Linked DNA regions of Aliidongia dinghuensis. The protein of the gene in region 1 interacts with the protein of each later gene in a pairwise test. Links are inferred from orthologs where the notes say so. Each region holds a gene or a part of one and is shown on either strand. Other genes may lie near its edges.

Region 1 (5,193 bases):
GTCGACCAGCTTCAGCGACTGAATGAGCCAGGACGCCGAGGTCAGACCGAGTGTCACGAACAGCGTGGCGCCGGCGCACTGGCGGAAGATGTAGCGGGTAAGGCGGTTCATGGCGGGCGCGAGTATACAAAGTCGATTCCGGCAAAACCTAGGCCGAATTGCACATGGAACGGCTGTTCGGCGTTTTCCTCGGTTGTGTCGCCCGCCCGGATTGCGCTCGGTTCACGGCCGGGTGGCGGTTCGGCCGGCGGAATGCTAGACAAATCGTCACGGGTCGACGCGACCAGAGAAACATAAGGACCAGACCGGCTTCGCTCCTTCATGGGGCCTCGCGAAAGAGCCGGCATAGAAAAATCGAGAAGGAACATCATGAAGATCAGTTTCGCCGAACTGGGCGTGCCGAAGGCCGGTACGGTCGTCGTGGGCGTCGGTGAAGACCGTGTGCTCTCCCCCGCCGCCGCGGCGCTCGACAAGGAAAGCGGCGGCGCGCTCGCCCGCGCCATGGCGTCCAGCCGCTTCACGGGCAAGAAGGGGCAGCTGTTGGCCGTGCTGGCGCCCGCCAATCTCGCCATCGATGGCATTGTCCTCGCCGGCCTCGGCAAGCCGGCGGAGCTTGATGCCCTGGCGCTGCAGGCGCTGGGCGGCTCGCTCGTGGCCCATCTGAACGGTGCCGGCGAGAGCGAGGCGACGGTCCGGCTGGGCGCCGTCGACGGCGTGGCGCTCCCGCCGGCCGAGATCGCGGCCAATGTCGCGTTCGGGGCGCGCCTGCGCTCCTACCGCTTCGACAAGTACCGCACCCGGATGAAGGCGGAGCAGAAGCCGACCCTGAAGAAGCTCGCGGTGCAGAGCGACGCCGCGACCGCTGCCAAGAAGTTCTTCGCCGATCTCGACAAGCTGGCCGACGGCGTCTTCTTCACCCGCGACCTCGTGTCCGAGCCCGGCAACGTGCTTTATCCGGAGAGCTTGGCCGAGCAGGCGTCCAGCCTCGCCGAGCTTGGCGTCGAGGTCGAGGTGCTCGACGAGAAGAAGATGAAGAAGCTCGGCATGGGCGCGCTCCTGGGCGTCGGCCAGGGTTCGGTCCGGCCGCCCAGGCTCGTGGTCATGGCCTGGCTCGGTGCCAAGGACAAGCAGGCGGCGCCGGTCGCGGTCGTCGGCAAGGGCATCACGTTCGACACCGGCGGCATCTCGCTCAAGCCGGGCGCCGGCATGGAAGAGATGAAGTGGGACATGGGCGGCTCGGGCACGGTCATCGGGCTCATGAAGGCGCTGGCCGGCCGCAAGGCGCGGGCCAATGTCGTGGGCGTCGTGGCCCTCGCCGAGAACATGCCCGACGGCAACGCGATCCGGCCGGGCGACATCCTGACCTCGATGTCAGGCCAGACGATCGAGGTCAACAACACGGACGCCGAGGGTCGTCTCGTGCTGGCGGACGCGCTCTGGTACGCCCAGGACCGTTTCAAGCCGCGGCTGATGATCGATCTTGCGACGCTGACGGGCGCCATCCTGGTGGCGCTTGGCAGCGAATATGCCGGCCTGTTCTCGAACAACGACGAGCTGGCCGAGCGGTTGGCGGCGGCCGGCAAGGCGGTCGGCGAGCCGCTCTGGCGCATGCCGCTGGGCGAGGCGTTCGACCGGGCGATCGACAGCGATGTCGCCGACATGAAGAACATCACCGGTGACCGCAATGCCGGCAGCTCGATCGGCGGCGTGTTCCTGCAGCGCTTCGTCAATGGCGTGCCGTGGGCGCATCTCGACATCGCCGGCATGGCCTGGTCGAAGAAGGACGCGGCGACCGTGCCCAAGGGGGCGACCGGCTACGGCGTGCGCCTGCTCGAGCGCTTCATCGCCGAGCATTACGAAGACTGAGTGATGCAGGTGACGGCCGCATCATGACCGAGATCGGCTTCTACCACCTGCAACGGAGCCCGCTCGGGGAGGCGCTGCCGCGCCTCCTCGAAAAGGCGCTCGCGGCGGGCCTGCGCGTGCTCGTCCGCGTCCCGAACGAGGCCGAGGTCGAGCGGCTCGTGGTCCAGCTCTGGACCTATGACGCCGGCACCTTCCTGCCGCATGGCAGCGCTCGCGACGGCCGCAGTGCCGACCAGCCGATCTATCTCACCGCCGCCGACGAGAACCCGAACGGGGCGGAGCTCCTGGCTCAGGTCGGCGGCGCCGAAATGTCCGACGTGGGTCCGTTCAAGCGTTGCCTCGACCTGTTCGACGGCGGTGACGATGACCAGGTCTCAGCCGCGCGCACCCGCTGGAAACGCTACCAGGCGGAGGGCCATCAGCTGACCTATTGGCAGCAGAAGCCGAGCGGCGGCTGGGAACGCAAAGCCTGACGCGATGCAGAGTCTGACGCAGGGCTTGCCTGTGGGCAGAAGCGTTGCTCCCATTGCGTGCTTGCGGCTATAAGGCGCCACTCTTTCGCGACGGACCTGCCGTCGGACCCTTTCTCATCCCTCTGGAGACCCGAGGCCATGGCCATCGAGCGCACCCTGTCGATCCTCAAGCCCGACGCGACCCGCCGCAACCTGACCGGCAAGATCAACGCCCGCTTCGAAGAGGCCGGCCTCCGGATCATCGCCCAGCGGCGCATTCTGATGAGCGAGGCGATCGCCGGCCAGTTCTACGCCGTGCATCGCGAACGGCCGTTCTTCAAGGATCTGGTCTCGTTCATGACCTCGGGCCCGGTCGTGGTTCAGGTGCTGGAAGGCGAGAATGCCGTCGCCAAGAACCGCGAGATCATGGGCGCCACCAACCCGGCCAACGCCGCGCCGGGCACCATCCGCAAGGATTTCGCCGAATCGATCGAGGCGAACTCGGTCCACGGTTCGGACAGCCTGGAGAATGCCGCGATCGAGGTCGCGTTCTTCTTCGCCACCTCGGAGATCGTTGCCTAACTTCCGGGCAACCTCGGTCGAAACGGAAACCGCCGCCGGAGCGATCCGGCGGCGGTTTTGTTTTGGGCGGGCCGACCGGTCAGGCGCGTTCGATCCGCGCCGCGTAGCAGCCGCGCTTGGCGTAGTGCGCCTGCAGATAGGCGACATCCGGGTTGGCGAGGAACCGTTCGATCAGGCTTTCGAGCGCCGAGCCCTCGACGAGGTCGGCATCGATCATCAGATGGCCGGCATCGAACGCCCGGACCGACAGCCACCGGCTGCGCATGGCGTCGGGCACTTCATTGACCTGGTCATAGGTCGTCTCGGCACCCTCGCGCACGAAGACGGCGTGGCTCGCACGATACGGCGTGTCGGCGGGCTGGTGGGTGTAGTTGACGAGCAGCAGCGGCTCGCCGACCTCGGCATCGCGGACCTCGATCCGGTCCGGATAGCCGGGCTTGGCGTCGGCGATCACGCGCTGGGCGCCGCGGCAGGCGAGCTCTTCGTCGCTAAGGCCGAACAAGGCACGGAACGGTTCGGGCGAGAGGCCGGTGATACGGAAGTTCATGGCGCAGGGATCCCTTCGAGTGACGCGATGCCGCCACTCTAGGAAGGCCCGGCGCCAGCGACGTTCCGGTTCTTGCGCCGCTATTCGTCAGAACCGGAAGAGCTGCGCCGCGCTCTCGCCGAGGACAATGGCGCGCTCGGCCGCATCGGGCAGCCATTCGCCGAGGAGCGCCAGCGCGTTCGGATAGCTTGCGACCGCTTCGAACTGGGTGTGCGGCCAGTCGCTGCCCCAGACGAGCCGGTCGAGCCCGAACGCCTCCTTGAGCAATGGCACCGCGGCGGCGGCGATTGCCCGGCCACGCTCGATGTCGCCCGTGCGATAGGCGCCGGAGAGCTTGACCCAGACGGCACGGGAGGGGCCTAGCGACAGCAGATGGCGGAAGCCCGGATCGTCCACGCCCTGCGCCGGATCTGGCTTGCCGAAATGATCGACCACGACCGCGACGCCGGCATCGACCAGCGGCGGCAGGATCCAGTTCAGCCGATGCGCCTCGGCCTGAATCTCGATCTGCCAGCCGCGCTCGGCCACGGCGGCAAGATGCCGGCGCCAGCGCAGCGAGCCGAACGGCGGGTCCGGCTCGCCGATCAGGTTGAGCCGCAGCCCCACGACGCCCGCGCGTTCCAGATCGTCGAGCGCCGTCCGCGCGATGTCCGGTGCCACGACGGCGATGCCGCGCAGCCGCGTCGGGTGCTCGGCCAGCGCCTCAATGAGATAGCTGTTGTCGGTGCCGAGAAAGCTCGGCTGGACCAGCACGCCGCGGTCGAGGCCGTACCGGTCGAGCCGGGCGATGTAGGCGTCGATGTCGGCGTCGTAGCCCGGGGCGTAGCGCCGCCCCGGGGCGAGCGGCAGGTCGCGCGTGAAGACGTGGGCGTGGGTGTCGATGGCGATGATGGCTCTCCGGGACTTCTCAGAGGCGGCTGCCGTGAGGGACCAGCTCCGTCGCATCTTCCTCGACCGCTGGGGCTGCGGTGCCGAGGGTCTTCCCGCGGGTCTCCGGCAGGAGTGCCAGTGCCAGCAGGACGAGGGCATAGGCGAAGGCCGCGTCGAGGCCGATCGCCGTGCCGAGCGATATCGAGCCGCTCAGATAGCCGATGAGCGTCGGGAATACGGCCGAAAGGATGCGGCCGAAATTGTAGCAGAAGCCGACGCCGGTGCCGCGCGTGCCGCCGGGATAGAGCTCGTTGAACAGGGTCGCCATGCTGGCCGGGATGCCGGCTGAAAAGAAGCCGAGCGGAAAGCCCAGGAGCAGCATCGCGCCGTTGCCGATCGGCAGCATGACATAGGCGATGACGACCAGGATGCAGCCGAGTGCGAAGCCGGCGACGGTCAATCGGCGGCCGAGCCGGTCCAGGAGCTGGCCTGCGATGACGCAGCCGCAGAAGAAGGCGACGATGATCACGCCCAGGTAGGAGCCGGTCGCGAGCACCGACAGGCCGCGCTCGGCCTTGAGATAGGTCGGCAGCCAGGTCGTGATGCTGTAGTAACCGCCATGGGCGCCGAGGCCGAACAAGCCGCCGACGAGCGTGGCGCGCAGCGTCTCCGGCCGGAAGATGCCGAAGAGTGTCGCGAAGAACGGTGCGCGTTCGGAAGGAGCGTCGCGTCGCGCCGGCTCGGGAATGCCGCGGCGGACATAGAGCACGAGCGCTGCCGGCAGCAGGCCGATGGCGAACAGCACGCGCCAGGCTACCTCCGGCGTCGCAACCGAGAAGACGGCGGCATAGAGCAGCACCGCGCCGCCCCAGCCGA
Region 2 (3,848 bases), on another replicon or contig:
GGCTGGTTTGCGACGACGGCCGCCGGCGAGGCCAAGGCCGCGCCGCCCGGTGCCGCGGCGTCGTCCCGCCTGGCGCTGCTCGACCGATACCTGAAGAGCCCGAATGTTCGCGCGTTTCTCGATACGATCGCAGAGGCCGAAGGCGGCAAGTACAACAATCTTTACGGTGGTAAGACTTTCGACAGCTATGCCCGCTTCCCTGGTGCCGCCGGGCATTCGCCGGCGGGCCGCTATCAGATCACCCGGGCAACCTATGACGGGCTCAGCCAGAGGCTCGGGCTGACCGACTTCTCCCCGGCAACGCAGGATTATATGGCGGTGCAGCGGCTGGTCGACCGCGGCGCGATGGCGCCGCTGCTGGCCGGCGACATGGACGGCGCCATCACAGCGGCGGCGCCCGAATGGAATGCCTTGCCTCAAGGACCGGGCAAGGCCAATCGAATGGCCGGCCAGCCCTATGTGCGCTACGAACGCATCAAGCAGATCTACGAGCGTCATCGCCGCGCATATCGGAGCGAATGATGGAGACGATGGTTCACTGCAGGACCGAACGGGCGCGATGCTGCGCCCGCACTCCCGTCCGATTGCGCTGGCCCGCCGGAATGCTCGGGTTAATGCTCGGGCTGCTGGCCCTGCTGGTCGGGCTTGGCCCGACCGCGGCCGCGGCGGAGCAAGCGGCGACGCTGCCGATCGGTTCGGACTACATCCCCATGCGGCAGGCCATGATCGCCGCGGGATACCGGCCCTATCGCGTGATCCCGCCCACCACCAGCTTCAACTCGGTGAACCTGCCGGCTGCCGGCGAGGAACCGTTGCGGGTGAGATTTCCCGAGATGGCCTGGTGCAACGGCACCGGGTTGAACTTCTGCACCTTCTTTTTGAAGCGCGCCGGCAAGAATGCCATCGGCCAGGAAGACATCGTCGAGATCGTTACGGCTGGCGAGGTCCCGGACGACCTGAAGATCACCAGCATGATGGCGGTCAGCCGTCAGGCCGTCGAGGACGAGTATCGGGCCGGCCGGAATCTCACTGACGAGGAAGCGGGCGAATTGGCGAAGCGATCGGCCGGCCCGGCCGCCAAGCAGCGCCGCAGCCAGGCGGCAACGCCGCAGAAGTAAGCGGCAACGCCCCTCGCGGCGCGTGAGGCGGCCTCGCCATTGACCGCGCCCGGCCTTGCGGCTAACGCTCATCGGGACGATGGGAATGGGCGCGGGGGCATTCGGGCATGGCGGATCTGGCGGCGGCGGCGGCGCGGTTGACGCGCGCGGTGGACCGGCTCGAGGCGGCGGTCGCGGGGCAGCGCGGGCGAAGCACTGACAAGCAGCGGCAGCTGGCGCAGGATCTTGCGCAAGCCCAGGCCGAGTTCGCCGAGCTCACGCAGCGGACCGACGCGGTCACCGAACGGCTCGACGGCGCGATCGACCTGATCAAGACGGCGCTGGAGGCATGACGGCAATGGGCTCGGTCCAGGTCACGGTCAACGGCCGTAACTATTCCGTCGCTTGCGACAATGGGCAGGAGGCGCATGTCGCTCGCCTCGGCGCCTATCTCGACCAGAAGGTCGGCCAGCTGGTGAAGGCGGTGGGGCAGGTCGGCGACGCGCGCCTGCTCGTCATGGCCAGCCTCATGATCACGGACGAGCTCGTCGACACCGACCAGGCGCTGAGCCAGCTCAAGAACGCTGTGGCGCAGAGTAGCCAGGGCACGGGTGGCCTCGCCACGGAGCCGTTCGCCGCCGCGGCACCGAAAGTGCCGCCGGCGCCGGATCCGCGGGAGGCCGAGCTGGCCGATGCGCTCGACACATTGGCGGGTCGCATCGAAGCCATTGCAGCGGCGCTCGAGCAGGACTACCTCTAGGGGCCTGGAGCGGGGCTGCGCGGTGCGTCAGGAAGTTCAGACCCCGGGGCCATAAAGTACCTCTCGGGAGCTGTCCCTGCCGGAGCCGTGGTTTCGGTAAACGGTTCCCACCTGCACTGCAGGCCACGAGGGTGCGACAAGTCCAACGGCCGATGCGGCTCCGCTCTGGGTCCTTCCCGTTTTCGCCTGAAAGTATGTCATGACTCCTGCGCCCGATCCGCTGAGCCAGGCCAAGGCGGCGCTGCGCCGCGCCGCGGCCGAGGCGCGCGAGCGGGCGCAGGGTGCCGACGCCGCCGCTGCCGGCGCGGCGCTGGTCCGCCACGGGCTCGACCGGCTAGCGGCATTCCGGCCGCGGGTCGTCTCGGGCTTCTGGTCGATCCAGAGCGAGATCGACGTCCGGCCGCTGATGACGGCGCTTGCGGCGGCGACCGGTGCGGCCCTGGCGCTGCCCGTGGTCATGGGCCGAGGGCAGGCGCTGCAGTTCCGGCGCTGGGACAAGGCCGCAGCGCTGGTCGCCGGGCCGTTCGGCACGGCGCACCCGGCCGAGGGCATGCCCGTGCTGATGCCCGACCTGCTGCTGGTGCCGCTGCTCGCCTTCGACCGGCGGCGCCACCGGCTCGGCTATGGCGCCGGCTTCTATGACCGGACGCTCGCAGCACTCCGGGCGGATGGCCCGATCACCGCCGTCGGCATCGCCTATGCAGCCCAGGAAGTGGCCGAAGTGCCGGTCGGCGCGCATGATCAGGTGCTCGATCTGGTTCTGACCGAGCAGGGCTTCATCTAATTCAGCGACCGCCGGTCCCGTATCTACGCGCGGGACGGGCCAACGGGAACGATCGATGCGTTTGTTGTTTTTGGGCGATCTCCTGGGCCGGACCGGCCGGGAAGCCGTGATCAAGGAAATGCCGCGGCTCAAGGGTGAGCTCGCCGCCGATTTCGTCGTGGTCAACGGCGAGAATGCCGCCGGCGGCTTCGGCATCACCGACAAGATCGCAAAGAGCCTCTACGAGGTCGGCGTCGACGCCATCACCACCGGCAACCATGTCTGGGACCAGCGCGAGCTCATGGGCTCGATCGACGCCGATCCGCGCCTGCTCCGGCCGGCGAACTTCCCGGTCGGCACGCCCGGCAAGGGCACGCGCGTGTTCCAGCTGGCCGACGGCCGCCGCATCGTCGTGATCAACGTCATGTGCCGCCTGTTCATGGACCCGCTCGACGACCCGTTCGCCTGCCTCGACCGCGAGCTCGCCGGCCGGCAGCTGGGCTCCAACACGGCGGCGATCCTGGTCGACGTCCATGGCGAGGCGACGAGCGAGAAGATGGCGCTCGGCCATTATCTCGATGGCCGCGTCTCGCTGGTCGTCGGCACCCACTCCCATGTGCCGACCGCCGACGCGCAGATCCTGAACAAGGGCACGGCCTACCTCACCGACGCCGGCATGTGCGGCGACTATGATTCGGTCATCGGCATGCAGAAGGAGGCGGCGATCCACCGCTTCGTGCGCAAGACGCCGGGCGAACGGCTGACGCCGGCCGAGGGCGAGGCAACGGTGTGCGGCGTGTTCGTCGAGACGGACGACGCGACCGGCTTGGCGAAGCGCGTGGCACCCATCCGCGTTGGCGGCCGGCTGCAGCCGGCCTGGCCGGATTAAGGAACTCGAGCGTCATCGAATCATAGCAAAGCCCAAGCAAAAAATTTTTATAGCCGCATCAGTTTATCTCGTACCCTGAAGGCCGCCGGTGCTTCGGAAACTGTCTCCATGCCCGATGTTGAGCGTGTCTTTCGGTTCGGCCCCTTTTGTCTCAGGCCCGATCGTCGAATCCTGACGTGCCGGGAGGAGGCCGTCGCGATCGGCGGGCGGCCGTTCGACCTGCTGGTGGCGCTCGTCGAGCGGCGCGACCGTGTCGTCGCCAAGGACGAGCTCAAGGCGGTCGTGTGGCCCGAGGCGGCCATCGTCGAGGACCATACGCTGGTCGTGACGCTGGCCTCG

What was found.
Region 2: the proteins of ndk (region 1) and IEY58_RS11535 interact in binary tests that used the Escherichia coli proteins (3 or more experiments, as listed by UniProt). The link is inferred for Aliidongia dinghuensis from one-to-one orthologs.

Annotation. Positions count from the first base shown.
Region 1 is NZ_BMJQ01000008.1:287,565-292,757, forward strand. Bases 1,195-4,188 are described here. They hold ndk (nucleoside-diphosphate kinase), read left to right. Parts: upstream 1,195-2,477; coding sequence 2,478-2,900; downstream 2,901-4,188. Other genes in these bases: IEY58_RS17035 (leucyl aminopeptidase), read left to right, coding at 1,195-1,866; IEY58_RS17040 (DNA polymerase III subunit chi), read left to right, coding at 1,890-2,339; IEY58_RS17050 (DUF1203 domain-containing protein), read right to left, coding at 2,980-3,447; IEY58_RS17055 (amidohydrolase family protein), read right to left, coding at 3,535-4,188. Outside these bases: LPS export ABC transporter permease LptF, read right to left, coding at 1-111; more of IEY58_RS17035, read left to right, coding at 370-1,194; more of IEY58_RS17055, read right to left, coding at 4,189-4,392; IEY58_RS17060 (MFS transporter), read right to left, coding at 4,355-5,193. UniProt on the Escherichia coli protein: Major role in the synthesis of nucleoside triphosphates other than ATP. The ATP gamma phosphate is transferred to the NDP beta phosphate via a ping-pong mechanism, using a phosphorylated active-site intermediate.
Region 2 is NZ_BMJQ01000005.1:217,955-221,802, forward strand. The notes cover bases 1,100-3,848. They hold IEY58_RS11535 (5-formyltetrahydrofolate cyclo-ligase), read left to right. Parts: upstream 1,100-2,056; coding sequence 2,057-2,641; downstream 2,642-3,848. Other genes in these bases: IEY58_RS11515 (hypothetical protein), read left to right, coding at 1,100-1,118; IEY58_RS11520 (hypothetical protein), read left to right, coding at 1,226-1,450; IEY58_RS11525 (cell division protein ZapA), read left to right, coding at 1,447-1,857; IEY58_RS11540 (TIGR00282 family metallophosphoesterase), read left to right, coding at 2,697-3,509; IEY58_RS11545 (ATP-binding protein), read left to right, coding at 3,618-3,848. Also shown: IEY58_RS11510 (lysozyme family protein), read left to right, coding at 1-522; more of IEY58_RS11515, read left to right, coding at 519-1,099. UniProt on the Escherichia coli protein: Involved in the removal of 5-formyltetrahydrofolate.